2 regions of the Caecibacter sp. AF58-12pH5A genome follow, and region 2 is predicted to be linked to the other one. Evidence: riboswitches for the same ligand, from Rfam matches in the RefSeq annotation. Region 2 holds a riboswitch; the other holds the start of a gene.
What was found. A riboswitch is a leader RNA that binds a small molecule or an ion and turns the genes downstream of it on or off. The one in region 2 is predicted to bind FMN.
Positions count from the first base shown of each region.

Region 1 (7,582 bases), on a different contig from region 2:
TCAAGCTCGGCGTCGCTGCCGCCGGTGGTACACCTATCGAGTTTCCTGCTATCGGCGTCTGCGACGGTATCGCCATGGGCCACCGCGGTATGAGCTTTTCCCTGTCGAGCCGTGAACTCATCTGCGACTCCATCGAAGCCGTCGCCACAGCCCATGCCTTTGACGGTCTCGTCCTCATCCCGAACTGTGATAAAATCGTGCCGGCCATGCTCATGGCCGCAGGCCGTCTCAATATTCCGACAGTCGTCGTCAGCGGCGGCCCCATGCTGGCCGGCCGTCATCAGGGCAAAGACATCAGCGTCAGTACCATGTTTGAAGCTGCCGGCAAAGTCGAAGCCGGCCAGATGAGCGAAGACGAAATGCACGCCATGGAATTCCAGGCCTGCCCGGGCTGCGGCTCTTGCGCCGGCCTCTTTACGGCCAACACAATGAACTGTATGACCGAAGTTCTTGGCATGGGCCTGCCCGGTAACGGCACCATTCCTGCTGCGTACACAGGTCTGCGCCGTATGCTTGCCAAAAAAGCCGGCCAGGTCGTTGTCGGCCTGGTACAGCGTGACGTCCGCCCGCGCGACATCATGACACGTGCGGCCTTTGAAAACGCCATCGCCGTCGATATGGCCATTGGCGGCTCTACCAATACGGCCCTGCACCTGCCAGCCATTGCCCACGAAGCTGGTGTCGATTTATCCCTCGACGCCTTCAACGAAATCAGCCGCAAGGCTGCCTATATCTGCAAGATGAGTCCGGGCGGCACGTATCATATGCAGGATCTCGACGAAGCCGGCGGCATTTGTGCCGTCATGAAAGAAATCAGCAAGCTCGGTCTTATCCATGCAGAGGCCCGGACCATTACCGGTACGATTGGCGAGCGCATCAAAGACGCGGTCATCCAAAATCACGACGTCATCCACGACATCGATCATGCATACATGCATAAAGGCGGCATTGCCGTCCTCAAGGGTAACCTGGCTCCCTTGGGCTCGGTCATTAAAGAAAGCGCCGTCGAGGCAGATCTCCTGGTCTATACAGGTACGGCCAAGTGCTACGATTCGGAAGAAGCAGCAATTGAAGCGATCATGAGTGGTGAAATCAAAGAAGGCCACGTTGTCGTCATCCGCTACGAAGGCCCCAAGGGCGGTCCGGGCATGCGGGAAATGCTCAATCCCACAGCCGTCATTACCGGCATGGGCCTCAAGGTAGCCCTGCTTACAGACGGCCGTTTCAGTGGTGCCAGCCGCGGCGCCTGCATCGGCCATATCTCGCCGGAAGCCATGGAAGGCGGTCCTCTGGCCCTGGTCCACGATGGCGATACGATTGCCATCGATATTCCCCAGCGTAAGCTCGAGCTTCTCGTTAGCGACGACGAGCTGGCCAGACGCAAGGCTGCGTGGCAGCAGCCTGAACCAAAAGTAAAGACAGGCTACTTATCACGCTATGCCCGCCTGGTTACTTCAGCCAATACGGGTGCTGTTATGAAATAACACAGACCTGACCAAAACGCCTCCGCCCCTGCTTATCGTGCAGGGCAGGAGGCGTTTTAATTCTTCCCATATAAAACATTTAATTATGAAGTGCATTATTACAATAGCACAAGAGGAAACCATTCTCATTTAGTTATAATACATACTCTTTTACATTCACATTCGCTATAAATAAACCATCATATATCTCTTCTATTTACCATATGAGTAGAGTATAATAGTCTTATACATCTATTATTATATGCTATTTATTATATTGTACATCATTAAAACAACATATTTCATTGAATAGGCTAGCGAATCCGATTATAATACAAGTAGTTTTCGCATGCTATGATAATCAAATGAGATACTAAGCAGCATATGAATAAGGGGAGAGATAGACTATGGAAACATTTTCCTTGGAACAAAGCGGCATTATCAACGCCAAAGCAATTTATCGGAATTTAAGCTCCGCCTGTCTCACAGAAGCAGCATTAGCACGCGGTGAAGGCATCCTCAGTGATACAGGGGCCTTAGTCGTACGGACCGGTACATTCACAGGCCGGTCGCCAAAGGACAAGTTCATCGTCGATACACCAGGGGTTCACGACGAAATCGCCTGGGGCAGCGTCAACCGGCCCATTACGCGGGCAGCCTTTAAAGCCCTGCGCAGCAAAGCCGTCTCCTATTTACAGAACCGGGAGCTCTTCGTCTTCGACGGCTTTGCCGGCGCCGACCCGGTACATCGGAAAAAATTCCGTATCATCAATGAGCTGGCCAGTGAAAACCTCTTCATTCATAATTTGCTGATCCGGCCTACCGAAGCAGAGCTGGATCAGTATGGCAAACCGGATTTCACCATCATCGCCGCACCGGGCTTCAAATGTGATCCTGAAATTGACGGCGTCCATTCGGAAGCGGCCATCCTCATTGACTATGAAGCCCACGAGATCCTCATCGTAGGCACACGCTATGCCGGTGAAATCAAAAAGAGCGTCTTCTCGGTCATGAATTATCTCATGCCCAAGGAAGGGGTCCTGCCCATGCACTGCTCAGCCAACATGGATCCTGTAACAAAGGAAACGGCTATTTTCTTCGGCCTTTCCGGTACGGGCAAGACAACCTTGTCGGCTGACCCGGAGCGCCTCCTTATTGGCGACGATGAACACGGCTGGTCCCCTGAAGGGGTCTTTAATTTCGAAGGCGGTTGCTACGCTAAGTGCATCAACCTCGATCCTGAACGGGAGCCGGAAGTGTATGATGCCATTAAAGCCGGTACGCTTGTAGAGAATGTTATTCTCGACGCGCAGACGCGCAAACCGGATTATGCCGATAAAACCTTGACAGAAAACACACGGGCAGGCTATCCTATTACATATATTGCCAATGCGGAAATGTCCGGCCTGGGCGGTACTCCTTCTGTCGTTATTTTTCTTACAGCTGACAGCTTCGGCGTGTTGCCGCCTATCTCCCGGTTAAGCAAAGAAGCGGCCATGTATCATTTTGTTACAGGCTTTACTTCGAAGGTAGCCGGTACGGAACAGAACATTACGGAACCGGTACCGACCTTCTCCACCCTCTTTGGCGAGCCTTTCATGCCTTTGCATCCCCAGATTTACGCCCATATGCTGGGCGAACGGATTGTAGCCCATAATACGACGGTCTATCTGGTCAACACGGGCTGGACCGGCGGCCCCTATGGAACAGGCAGCCGTATCGCTCTGAAATATACACGGGCTATGATTACTGCTGCCCTGAATGGCAGCCTAAAAGAATCTGTCTATGTGCATAACGACCGCTTCAACGTAGATATTCCCCAGACCTGCCCGAACGTGCCGGAAAAACTCCTGAACCCCCGCGCAACCTGGGCAGACCCGGCAGCCTATGATGCCATGGCCGTTAAGGTAGCGAAGCTGTTCTACGATAACTTCCATACGAAATATCCCCGTATTCGTGAAGATATCCTGAACGCCGGACCACGGCCATGATTTATCACTCACTGAAGGAGGCATTCCATGAAAAAGCAACTCGTTGTAGCCATGACAGCCGCATCCCTCTTGGGCTTTTGCGGCGGTACAGCTGTACAGGCCTTTGACCTGGGATCCATTTTAAAGGTTGGCGGTGTTTCCGTTCTCGTTTCCAAATACGGAGACCAGATCAACACCTTCCTGAACAAATTACTCATGAAAAACGGTGTCGGCACGGATTATGCCACAAAGGTCGTTCCCATTATCAGCGGCGGTACAGGCAAATATATCGGTGCTGTCCAGGTCGTCGGACCGACGGCACAGGTCGATAAGGTAAAGGCTGTCGCCCAAATTGAAGCCAGCTTCAATGGCATTGCCCGGGCTAACGCCCTTATTCCTGTCGAATCCTTAGACGTGACAAACATGAGCCGTGTCCAAGGCGTCGGCGTTTCTGCTACGATCGATTTGAAATTCTAAACAGGACATAGTGAAAAGGGAGCTTCTCTCCTGCTACAGGCAGGAAGGAGCTCCCTTTTCACGTGCAGGCGTCTATGCCGCTTAGACCTGAGCCGGTGCCGGTACATCTGCCGGCACGTCGCCTTGCACTTCTGTACGGCGGCGGTACGCAGCGAGATCCGCTACGGTAATAAAGGTCAAGCCATAGGCCTTGGCAAATTGCATGAGTTCCGGTGTACGGGCCATGGATCCGTCAGCACTCATGATTTCGCAGCAAATGCCGACAGGTGCAAGGCCGGCCAGACGGCACAGGTCGGTCGTCGTTTCCGTATGGCCCGTACGGCAGAGAACACCACCGGTCTTGCTGCGCAAAGGAAAGACATGACCAGGGCGGCGGAAATCCTCCGGTTTGGCCCGGCCGTCGGCACACATACGCATGGTGTGGGCCCGTTCACCGGCAGAAATTCCTGTGGTCGTATCGACATGATCGATAGAAACGGTAAAGGCCGTCTCATGGTTATCCGTATTTTTTTCTACCATAGGTCCCATGTGCAGGCGATCCAAAATAGCACCATCGCAGGGCATACAAATAAGACCCTTGGCATAAGTTGCCATGAAATTGACCGTTGCCTGCGTAGCCAGTTCGGCACTCATGATGAGATCGCCTTCATTTTCCCGGTCCGCATCATCTGTGACCAATACCATCTTGCCCGCCTTGATGTCGCGGATTGCCTCTTCAATCGTGCCAAACGTAAATTCGTTGTTCATGTTTTGTTCCTCCTAATGAAATAGTTTCTTTCATGGAAGATCTATTGGGTGGGGACTATGTTGTACCTGTAAGGTTTCATACCGAAAACGCGTAACCTTTCCCTTTTTGTGCGGTAAAAAAGCCGTGCACACAAAAAGGGCGCACGGCAAAACTACGTTTTCTGCTGTCTTTTCTCATCCAGACTATACTGTCGGTACCGGAATTGCACCGGTTCATGCTTGCGCTCGCGGACTCTACCGCCGGTAGGGAATTACACCCCGCCCCAAAGACAATAAATCATATGAAATTTTCTATAGTATAGCACATGCCTTCTGATTTGTAACTATCTATGTCAAAATAGCATCGTTCAGCGTAAAACTATACTTTTTCCAGCTGGCTGTTTTCTTCTTGCCGGGCAGCGGCTTCCTTTTGCAACCGTCCGATCAGCGCATCAGCAGCCTGCTCATAGCTCTTATACTTCTTGCGCTTCTTAGCCGGATACGTACTGAGCTCGTTCTTGAAATCGTATATGGTCCGGCCGTAAAGGTCCGGCCTTTCCCGGAAGCGGCTAAAAATCGTCATCCCCTGCATCGTTTCAGCGCCTACAATGGTGCCATCACCACTGCAGGCCAGGAGGACGATGGTCCCCGGTCCCAAACGACGGCGGCCACCGCCAATGCCCACATAGCCACGCCGCCGCAGACGGCTTACAGCCTGACGATAGGCCCGTACCTGTAAGCGCACGCCTACAGCCTGCATGACCATGAGCATAAAGAAGAGGGCAAAGAGCCATTCTTTCTGCATAGCTTACACATCCAGCACAGAAATATCCAGCTGATCAAAGCCCGTAAGCAGCTGGCGCAGGCTGGCTGTAATTTCTTGGCAGCCACCGGCTTCTTTGCTTTCAATATTGAGCGGCATATTGGGATCATGGAGAGACATCCGCAGGAGTGCCCAGCCTTGCGGGAACACAAGGCGCACGCCTTCATACGACGGCGTGGCTATTTGTATACCTGCCGCCTGTGCCCGTTCAGAGAACGCCTGGAGTACGTTTTTACCATATTCCCCGGCCTGATCTGCCGTAATTTTCAATCGGTATTCTACGCTTTCTGCCGGCTGCTTCAGTGCTGCAATCAGATCACCCAGCTCTTTCCCCTGCTGTTTAGCCTGGGCTGCAGCGATGATCAGGCGCACAGCCAGGAAAGCGCCGTCGTCGAGATAATAATTTTCCCGTAACGCGCCGTGACCCGATGTTTCAATAGCCAGCGGCGAAAGGGTGCCTTCTTCATTGAGGCGGATACATTCGTCAATAACGTTCTTGTAACCGCGCATATACCGGTGATGGACCAGATGGAGGGTCTGCGTCAGGAACTCTGTCAGCTCATCACTCGTGACAGAATCAGTAACAATAGTACTGCCCGGATAGTCCGGTGCCAGGATAGCAGCAATCATGGCAATCAGAGCATTGCGGTTCACTTCTTCCCCGTTGGACAAAACGGCACTCATGCGGTCGACATCGGTATCAAAAATGAGACCTAAATCAGCATGATTCTTTAATACGGCCGCGCGGATAGCCGCCATAGCCGCAGCGTTTTCCGGGTTTGGAATGTGATTGGGGAACATGCCGTCCGGTTCCAGGAATTGGCTGCCCGTCGTGTCAGCACCAAGGACATCCAGGACATCTGTAACGAAGAAGCCGCCACTGCCATTGCCGGCATCGACGACGATATGCATCCCCTGCAAGGGCTTCTCTTCTACAGGCACGCCCAGCCGCATGCTGATAGTCTGGCATAAGTGTTCAGCATACAATTCCATCAGATTTAACGCATGGACCTGGGCCAGATCCCCGTGCTGTTCCGGAAGGGCAGCCGCCTGAGCCAAAAGGGCACGGATATCCGTTTTTTCCAGGCCCCCTTCAACGGTAAAGAATTTCATGCCATTGCGGTTATACGGCAAGTGGCTGGCCGTCAGCATGATTGCCCCGTCCATCTGAGTCTGAGAAAAAACAATAGACATAAACATAGCCGGTGTGGACGCCAGGTCACACTTAAACACATCGGCTGCACAAGCCGTAAGACCAGAAAAGACAGCATCCTGCAAGAGCGATGCCGAAATACGGGAATCATGACCTACGGCAATCCGCAAGGCAGCCGGTTCTTTTCCTAGTTTTTTGGCAAGAAAGGAAACGAACGCAGCAGCAATCCGGTTTACGGCTTCCGGCGTCAGCGTCACGTCTTCACCAGGTACCCCGGCGACAGCAACGCCGCGAACATCACTGCCATTTTGCAGTTTCATCATTTCCATTTCAGTCATCATCATGTATATCCTCCTAAATTAGTTTACTCTTGTCGCATTTTCGCTTCCAGATCACGCTTAATCTTACTCAGTACTTGTTTCTTCAGATCTGATACGGCTTCATCCCACCAGCGGGAACGCTGTTCCGGATCGTCAAGACAAGCCAACGCGTCGTGCAAGCTTTGACCACGCAAAATACGCTCTACTTGCTGGCTGCGATAAATGCCCTGCTTGCAGGCATTTGAAAAATGTTCACAATTATGAAAAAGCAGGCTGTATTTTTCATTCCCCAGACAGGCTCTGGCAAAAGCTACCGTTTCTTCAATGCTGCAGAGCTGCTGCCGCTCACGAATCGTGTACAGGCAGACCTCTGTCTGGCCGCCTTGGAGGAACAACTCCAAGGAAGTGGCCCGTACCTTCGTATCCCACCAATCAAACGGATTGTGGTCATCGTCACCGGCAAAGGTAATGACCTCCGTATCACTTATATAAATACCGTGATGGTAATACAGGCCGCCTAAGCGGCGTACGCGAATGTGATCACCACGCCGGGGCCGTGTGGCCAGCCAATGGGCGGCTATTTTTTCGTCCTTTAATACAGATAAAAGGGAATGCACATCAATTGCCATGAAACCTGACTCCTTACATTC
Region 1 covers NZ_JAQDBC010000004.1:71,384-78,965, forward strand. The annotation lists gene ilvD (dihydroxy-acid dehydratase) at 1-1,484, shown strand, start outside; gene pckA (phosphoenolpyruvate carboxykinase (ATP)) at 1,871-3,454, shown strand; gene PGX44_RS03325 (hypothetical protein) at 3,482-3,910, shown strand; gene ribB (3,4-dihydroxy-2-butanone-4-phosphate synthase) at 3,992-4,657, opposite strand; FMN riboswitch at 4,820-4,932, opposite strand; gene PGX44_RS03335 (transcriptional regulator GutM) at 5,016-5,441, opposite strand; gene PGX44_RS03340 (phosphohexomutase domain-containing protein) at 5,445-6,953, opposite strand; gene PGX44_RS03345 (lecithin retinol acyltransferase family protein) at 6,977-7,561, opposite strand.
Region 1: linked by a shared signal. The riboswitch ahead of ribB (3,4-dihydroxy-2-butanone-4-phosphate synthase) and the one ahead of PGX44_RS00620 (FGGY-family carbohydrate kinase) in region 2 are both predicted to bind FMN.

Region 2 (7,582 bases):
TTACGATCCGCGCCAAGGCCTTTAAGCTTTCGGCCATGGTACACGGCCTGGAAGGACAGGAGCAGGCTATGAAGGAAATCAAAGCCATGGGCAAGAGTGCCTCCAAAATCGACCAGGATCTCTATTCGGCCCTGGAACTGGCGAAGGAAATGAGCCTGCGCGGCTATTCCTTCCTCAATGTCGATATTAACCGCTCCGATGCGATGAAGTTTACCATTTGCGATGGTAAAATACTGCCGCCCTTTACGGCTATTGACGGTCTTGGCGAAAACGTTGCCGAACAGATTGTAACGGCCCGCAATGAACGTCCTTTCACATCCAAAGCGGACCTCAAGCTGCGCGGTAAAGTAGGCAAGACCATGCTGGACCTGATGAGCGAATATGGCTGCCTCGGTGATTTGCCTGAAGACGAACTGCTCGATCTCTTTGCTATGTAAGGAAGTGGTGCCGGACCTTGTGTCCGGCCCTTCCTTTTTCAGGTATCGACAGGAGACCCGTTCTGAGCTATAATAAAGAGAAAAGATTTACTATGTTAAAGCATGAAAGTAAACGAGGTGTCCATATGGCAGTCAATGAAAAACTGAGAGATCATCTGCATGACCAGCTTTTTGCAGCAGTATTGGAGCTCCAGTCCATAGATGAATGTTACGAGTTTTTTGAAGATATTTGCACGATTCAGGAAATGCGGGCCATTGCTGTGCGCCTGGAAGTAGCGCGCATGCTCAAGGCCGGCGATATTTACGAAGACATCGTCAAACAGACCGGCGCCAGTACGGCAACCATCAGCCGTATCAAACGGTGCCTCAATTATGGCAGCGGTGGTTATGGGAAAATCCTCGACCGCATGGCGAAAAAGAATCCTGACTTGTTAAAAATCGGTATTAAGAAGAAATAAGCATTGCAATTTAAAATGAGATATTGTACGATAAGGAGAGAATCATTTTAAATTATAATGTTAGGAGTGATGGACATGGGATTTTTTAAAGAATTTAAAGAGTTTGCCATGCGCGGCAGCGTCATTGATATGGCCGTCGGCGTTGTTATTGGCGGTGCTTTTGGCAAAATCGTCACATCCCTGGTTAATGATATCATTATGCCTCCTATTGGTGTTCTTCTCGGTGGTATCGATTTCTCGGATTTCTTTATTCCCCTCAGCTTGACCCAGCATGTAGAAACGCTGGCCGATGCTAAAGCGGCAGGTATTCCTGTCATTGCCTATGGGTCGTTTATCAACGTATTGATCGAATTCCTGATCATAGCCTTTGCTATCTTTCTCGTTATCAAACAGATCAATCGCATGCGTCCGGCCCCGGCACCCGCTCCGGAACCGCGTCTTTGCCCATACTGTAAACAGCCTGTAGCCGATGACGCTACACGCTGCCCCCATTGCACCAGCGAACTGCCGCCGCTTCAGTAAGCGCGGTACACTAAGAGCTCCCGGCTTTTCCGGGAGTTCTTTTAAGTTACAGACTATTAATAAAACCTATTAGAAAATAAATCATATACAGAGAGGAGACAGACACGGTGGTCCCTTAGGGCCGCGCGCTGTCAAAGTCTATGAAAGCGAAGATAGGCATTACCATTTTTGGCAGCGGAGACGTAGATATTCTCCGCAATTCCATTCACGAGGATTTATGGCGGGATTACCGCTTTTTCTTTAAGAAAGCCGCTGCTCACGCAGCCAAGGGACACAAGAAAAATAAACTCCTGGCCCAGCGCTATGAACGGGCAGCAGCTATGTCCTTATATACCTTTTTTACGAGTGTCGTCATGACCTGGCTCTCCCGCCTGGGGCAGAGTGAAGACGTGCGCTCTGTACCATCCCTGTGCACCCTCTACGACGTACTTATGCGGGCTGTTTTTGGTACGGCTGCCCATACAGAATTTACCCATCTTCGCGCCCTTTTGTGCCGTTACGACCAAAACGTACCGGCCCTCCTGGAAAATCTCAACGAAGACAGCTTGCAGGACATGGAAGACAGTATCTGCGAATTCCTCAGCTACATTGAAGGCAATTCAGACCTGCGCCGTTTTCCGCCGGTGGAAACGTCGACGACAGGCGTTATGGAAGAGCTCATGAGCCGCTTGTAATTTTACTTTATGCATGATATAATGTAATGCAAGTGTTTTGAAATACACAATCTATATATCGTTTAGTCTTTAGGGCATGGTGCGAAAGGGAATCCTTTCAATTCCTGACCGGCGGTGATAGTCCGCGACCTCCTGCAGGGGAGCCGAATCGATGCAATTTCGATACCGACAGTATAGTCTGGATGGGAAAAGACGAAAGCCGGGACAGGTGCAGACCGTCCGGGTATATTTCCTTTGACATGAAAAGACTGGCGATGCCAGTCTTTTTTTATTACAGAAAGAAGGCGCAGAATTGGAAAAAAAATATTATCTCGGCTTTGATGCCGGCACACAAAGCGTAAAGGTCGCCGTCTATGACGACCAGATGCAGGAAGTCGCCATGGCGACAGCCCAGACGACGCTCAACTATCCCCAGCCGGGCTGGGTGCAAATGGACGTAGGCGAATATTACCAGCTTATCAAGCAGTGCATGCGTGAATGCAGCCGCCAGATGGCCGCCAAGAATCTGGACGTACGTGGCGTACGGGCCATCATGGGTGACGGCATCATTTGCGGCATTGCCTGCGTCGATGCAGACGGCAACGCCATTACACCGTATATTAATTACCTCGATAGCCGTACAGCTGACGACGTAGAAGCAATGAAAGCGCAGCACCTGGCTATTTGGGGTGAAGAAACAGGCAATGCCGAACCAAACGTCATGTTTCCGGCCATGTTTGCCCGCTGGTTCCTGAAGAATTTACCTGAAGTGAAGGAAAAAGGCGTCAAGTTCGTCCACAACTGCCCGTACATCCTCATGCACCTGGCCGGTCTTTCCGGGGCCGATGCCTTCATCGACTGGGGCACCTTGTCGGGCTGGGGCCTGGGCTACAACGTCGTCTCCAAAGAGTGGTCGCCTAAGCAGCTGGAAATCCTGGGCATCGATAGGAAGTACTTGCCCCGCGTCGTCAAGCCGTGGGATATCATTGGCACGCTCTGCGCGGCTGACGCGGCCGAAACGGGTTTCCCCGCAGGCATTCCCATTTGTGCCGGAGCCGGTGATACGATGGAATCCATGATGGGCAGCGGCATCTTAGAAGCCGGCCGCGCCGTCGATGTAGCCGGTACGTGTGCCATGTTCTGCGTTGCTACGGACGGTATCATTCCGGAACTGTCATCGCCTGGTATGGGTCTCATCTTCAATTCCGGTACCCTGCCGGATACATATTTCTACTGGGGTATGGTACGTACAGGCGGCCTGGCCTTGCGCTGGTTTAAAGACAGCATTGCCCGCAAGGAAACGGACGATACGTATTACGGTGAAATGGACCGCCTCGCCAGCCGTCATCCTGCCGGCTGCGAAGGTGCCATGTTCATTCCGTACCTGACCGGAGGCAATGGCGAATTCCCGCACGTACGCGGTACCTTTACAGGCCTGACCCTCGATTCGGACCAAGGCGCTCTCTGGCGCTGCGTCCTCGAAGGTATTGGCTACGACTACATGGAAGTAACGGACCGCTACCGCGCAGCCGGTATCGACCTCAATCAGCTCACGGTCACTGAAGGGGGCAGCCGCGATGCCCTGTGGAACCAGATCAAGGCCGATATGCTTTCGACACACGTCCAGACCTTGCAGGTAGCCGGCGGGGCCGTGCCGACGAACTGCCTCGTCGCCGCCCGGGCCGTAGGCGATATTACGAATTTGAAGGCTGTCCTGCAGCAGCGTCTGGCCGTAAAAGACAGCTATGAACCTCATGCAGAACTGACGACCTTATACCGCAAGCAATATGAAAAACGCCGTCATATATTAGCGGCTCTCAATAGCACGGAAACGGTGTAAGAGTTCGTGAATGTGCACAAATTCACAAATAGGAACTGGTGTAATATAACCAGTTCCTATTTATTTTCATTCTAAAATGGTATAAAACGTTATAAATAGTACAAGCTACCTTGGCGGCCTAACAGAATATACGGAATCATCATAGAGTAGAAATAATCATTACACTAAGTCATAAACATCGATATATAAGTAAATAAAAAGCATAAATAATGCATTTTCTGCATATAGAAGCACAGAAATTTATAAAATATATCTATTTTTTAGTGGACTTTTTTTGCAAACGTGTTATACTATGAATGTAAGCAGTGCATCTTAATTATTGTCAAATGTGATTTTTTTTTGATCACAAAAGTGAAAAAAATCACGCTAATAAAAGGAGGAGTTTCACATGTTCAAAAAAGTAATGGTTATTGGTGCAGGCACAATGGGTTCCGGTATTGCTCAAGTATTCGCTGAACACGGCGTAGATGTAGTTCTTAACGATATCAAACAAGAATTCATCGACGGCGGCATGAAAAAAATTGACAAACAGCTGACGAAAAAAGTTTCCAAAGGCAAAATCACGGAAGACCAGAAAGCTGAAATCCTTGGCCATTTCGAAGGCATCGTAGAAATTACGGAAGAAAACATGAAAGACGTAGAACTGGTTGTTGAAGCAGCTATCGAAGACTACAAGATCAAGAGCCAGATCTTCAAAAACCTCGACGAAAAATGCCCGGCTAACACGATTCTCGCTTCCAACACATCTTCCTTGCCGATCACGAAAATTGCTACAGCTACAAACCGTCCGGACAAAGTTATCGGCATGCATTTCTTCAACCCGGCCCCTGTTATGAAACTGATCGAAGTTATTAAAGGCCTGGCTACTTCTGATGAAACCGTTAAGACGGTTGTCGACGCTGCTAAAGAATTGGGCAAAGAACCTGTTGAAGTTGCTGACTTCCCGGGCTTCGCTGCTAACCGTATCGTTGTTCCTATGCTGAACGAAGCTATCTATGCTTTGATGGAAGGCGTAGCTACAAGAGAAGGTATCGACGCAGTTTGCAAACTCGGTTACAATCATCCAATGGGACCTTTGGCTCTGTGCGACCTCATCGGTAACGATGTTGTTCTCCACGTTATGGACGTTCTTTATGAAGGTTATGGCGATCCTAAATATCGTCCGTGCCCGCTTCTCCGTAAATATGTTGCAGCTGGCTACCTCGGCATGAAGACTGGTAAAGGCTTCTACGACTACAACAAATAATAGGCTGACAAGCATATTTAAGGAGGTCACATCATATGGAATTCGAAAACATCATTTTCAAAGTAGAAGACGGTATTGCTACCTTAACGATCAATCGCCCGAAGGCTTTGAACGCTCTCAATAAAGCAACTGTAGAAGATATCGAAAAAGCTGTTGACTACATTGCTGAAAGCAAAGACATCCAGGTTGTTATCATTACCGGTGCTGGTGAAAAATCCTTCGTTGCTGGTGCTGATATCAAAGAAATGGCTAACTATGGCCCGGCTGAAAGCGGCAAATGGGCTGCTTATGGCGCAGGCGTCATTACGAAGATCGAAAAATTACCGCAGCCTGTTATCGCTGCAGTAAACGGCTTCGCTCTGGGCGGCGGCTGCGAAATCTCCATGGCTGCTGATTTCCGGTATTGCTCCGAAAACGCTATCTTTGGCCAGCCTGAAGTAGGCCTCGGTATTATCCCTGGCTTCGGCGGCACACAGCGTTTGGCCCGCCTCGTTGGCCTTGGTATGGCTAAAGAAATCATTTACAGCTCTAAGAACATCAAAGCTGATGAAGCCCTGCGTATTGGCCTCGTCAATAAAGTTGTTCCGCAGGCTGAATTGATGCCGGCTGCTATCAAAGCTGCTAAGAAAATCATGGCTCAGGGACCTGTAGCCGTTCAGATCGCTAAAAAAGCTATCAACAACGGTATCAATGCAGATATCATTACGGGCCTTGCTTTCGAAAGCAACGTCTTTGGCCTTTGCTTCGCAACGGCTGACCAGAAGGAAGGCATGAAAGCCTTCATGGAAAAACGTAAACCTGAATTTACGGGTAAATAAGGTTTACCTCATTTCACTGTGATTCCTAGTCATAGGGATTTCTCCTTAATTGGGTACGGCGGCATACATATGCCGCCGTACTTTTTGTGTATTAAAAAAAAGACATATTATATATGTATATAAACAAAAGCCGGCCCGGAAAAAAAGACAAAATCGAAAAAAAATCTTTGACTTTTTGACTAATTTACCTTTTTTCCATTGACAAATGGCTTTAATCATGCTATCTTTTATATAGTTATTAGCACTCAAATAAAAAGAGTGCTAATGCTAAACGGCATAGAGGTGAGACGTATGGATTTGGATGAAAGAAAACAGAAAATACTGCAAGCTATCATTCAGGATTACATCACATCTGCCGAACCTGTCGGATCCAGAACGATTGCGCGTAAATATGATTTAGGTGTCAGTGCAGCGACGATCCGTAATGAAATGTTTGATCTTGAAATGATGGGCTATCTCGAACAGCCGCATACTTCGGCGGGACGGATTCCTTCCATTAAAGGCTATCGTTTTTACGTAGACTGTCTCTTGCAGCCGGCAAAGATTACGAGCGATGAAAAACGGTTCGTAGAAGCCTGGTTTGAGGACAAGATGAGCGATGTCGATCAAATATTCCAGTCCACGGCACAAGGCCTGGCACGGATTACGCACAATGTCACGCTGGTCATGACATCTCAGCAAACGAGTTCGAAATTGAAGTATATACGCTTTCTGCCCTTAGATCACCGCCGGGCGATCATGATCGTCGTCACGGATACAGGACAAATTGAAAACTGTATTTATGCGAAACCGGATGGCGTAGATGTAGATGATCTGAACGTCGTAGCTGAAAAATTAACACGCTGCCTTGCAGGAGTGCCCTTATCGGAAATCAACATGGACGTTCTGGAAAAATTCCGGGGAACTGTTGTAGACGACCTCGACTTATACCGGACGGCATTCCGTTCCTTGCATAAGGCGTTTCGGAAGAAACAACAGTTGTATAAAGGCGGCACGATGGAGCTTCTTAACAAGCCGGAATTCAAGGATGTAGATAAAGCCAAAGGCTTATTTACCATGCTGGAAGAGCAGGATGTAGTCGCTAACCTGCTGCACGACGAAGGTGAAAAGGGCAACCGTCCTGTAACGGTACGCATTGGTGAAGAAACCAAGCTTTCGCCCATCAACGATTGCAGCATCATCGAAGCCACGTTCACGGCCAATGATATGGTCCTCGGTAAAATCGCTGTATTAGGCCCGACGCGTATGGAATATGCGAAAATCATCAGCCTTCTGGATTTTATGAAGCAGCATGTAACAAATATCCTGGAACATTACCACGACGATAAATAGGAGGGATGCAGGCAATGAGTGAAGAAGAAAAGACGACGACAACGGCTGCAGAGGAAACGACGCAGGCCGCTGATGAAGTAATAGCAGAAGAAACGCCGGCAGAAGAAACGGACGAAGCAGCTGAAGCAAAGGCTGCCTCTGATGCAGAAGCTAAAGTAGAGGAAATGAAAAACCGCTACCTGCGGCTTCAGGCCGATTTCTCGAATTTCAAGAAACGGACAGCCGGTGAAAAGCTGCAGATTTCTGAAGTCGTAAAAATGGAAGTACTCCAGAACA
Region 2 covers NZ_JAQDBC010000001.1:117,849-125,430, reverse strand. The annotation lists gene PGX44_RS00640 (PolC-type DNA polymerase III) at 1-437, shown strand, start outside; gene PGX44_RS00635 (YerC/YecD family TrpR-related protein) at 563-895, shown strand; gene mscL (large conductance mechanosensitive channel protein MscL) at 971-1,417, shown strand; gene PGX44_RS00625 (hypothetical protein) at 1,558-2,091, shown strand; FMN riboswitch at 2,153-2,289, shown strand; gene PGX44_RS00620 (FGGY-family carbohydrate kinase) at 2,384-3,910, shown strand; gene PGX44_RS00615 (3-hydroxybutyryl-CoA dehydrogenase) at 4,299-5,156, shown strand; gene PGX44_RS00610 (enoyl-CoA hydratase-related protein) at 5,192-5,974, shown strand; gene hrcA (heat-inducible transcriptional repressor HrcA) at 6,266-7,306, shown strand; gene grpE (nucleotide exchange factor GrpE) at 7,321-7,582, shown strand, end outside.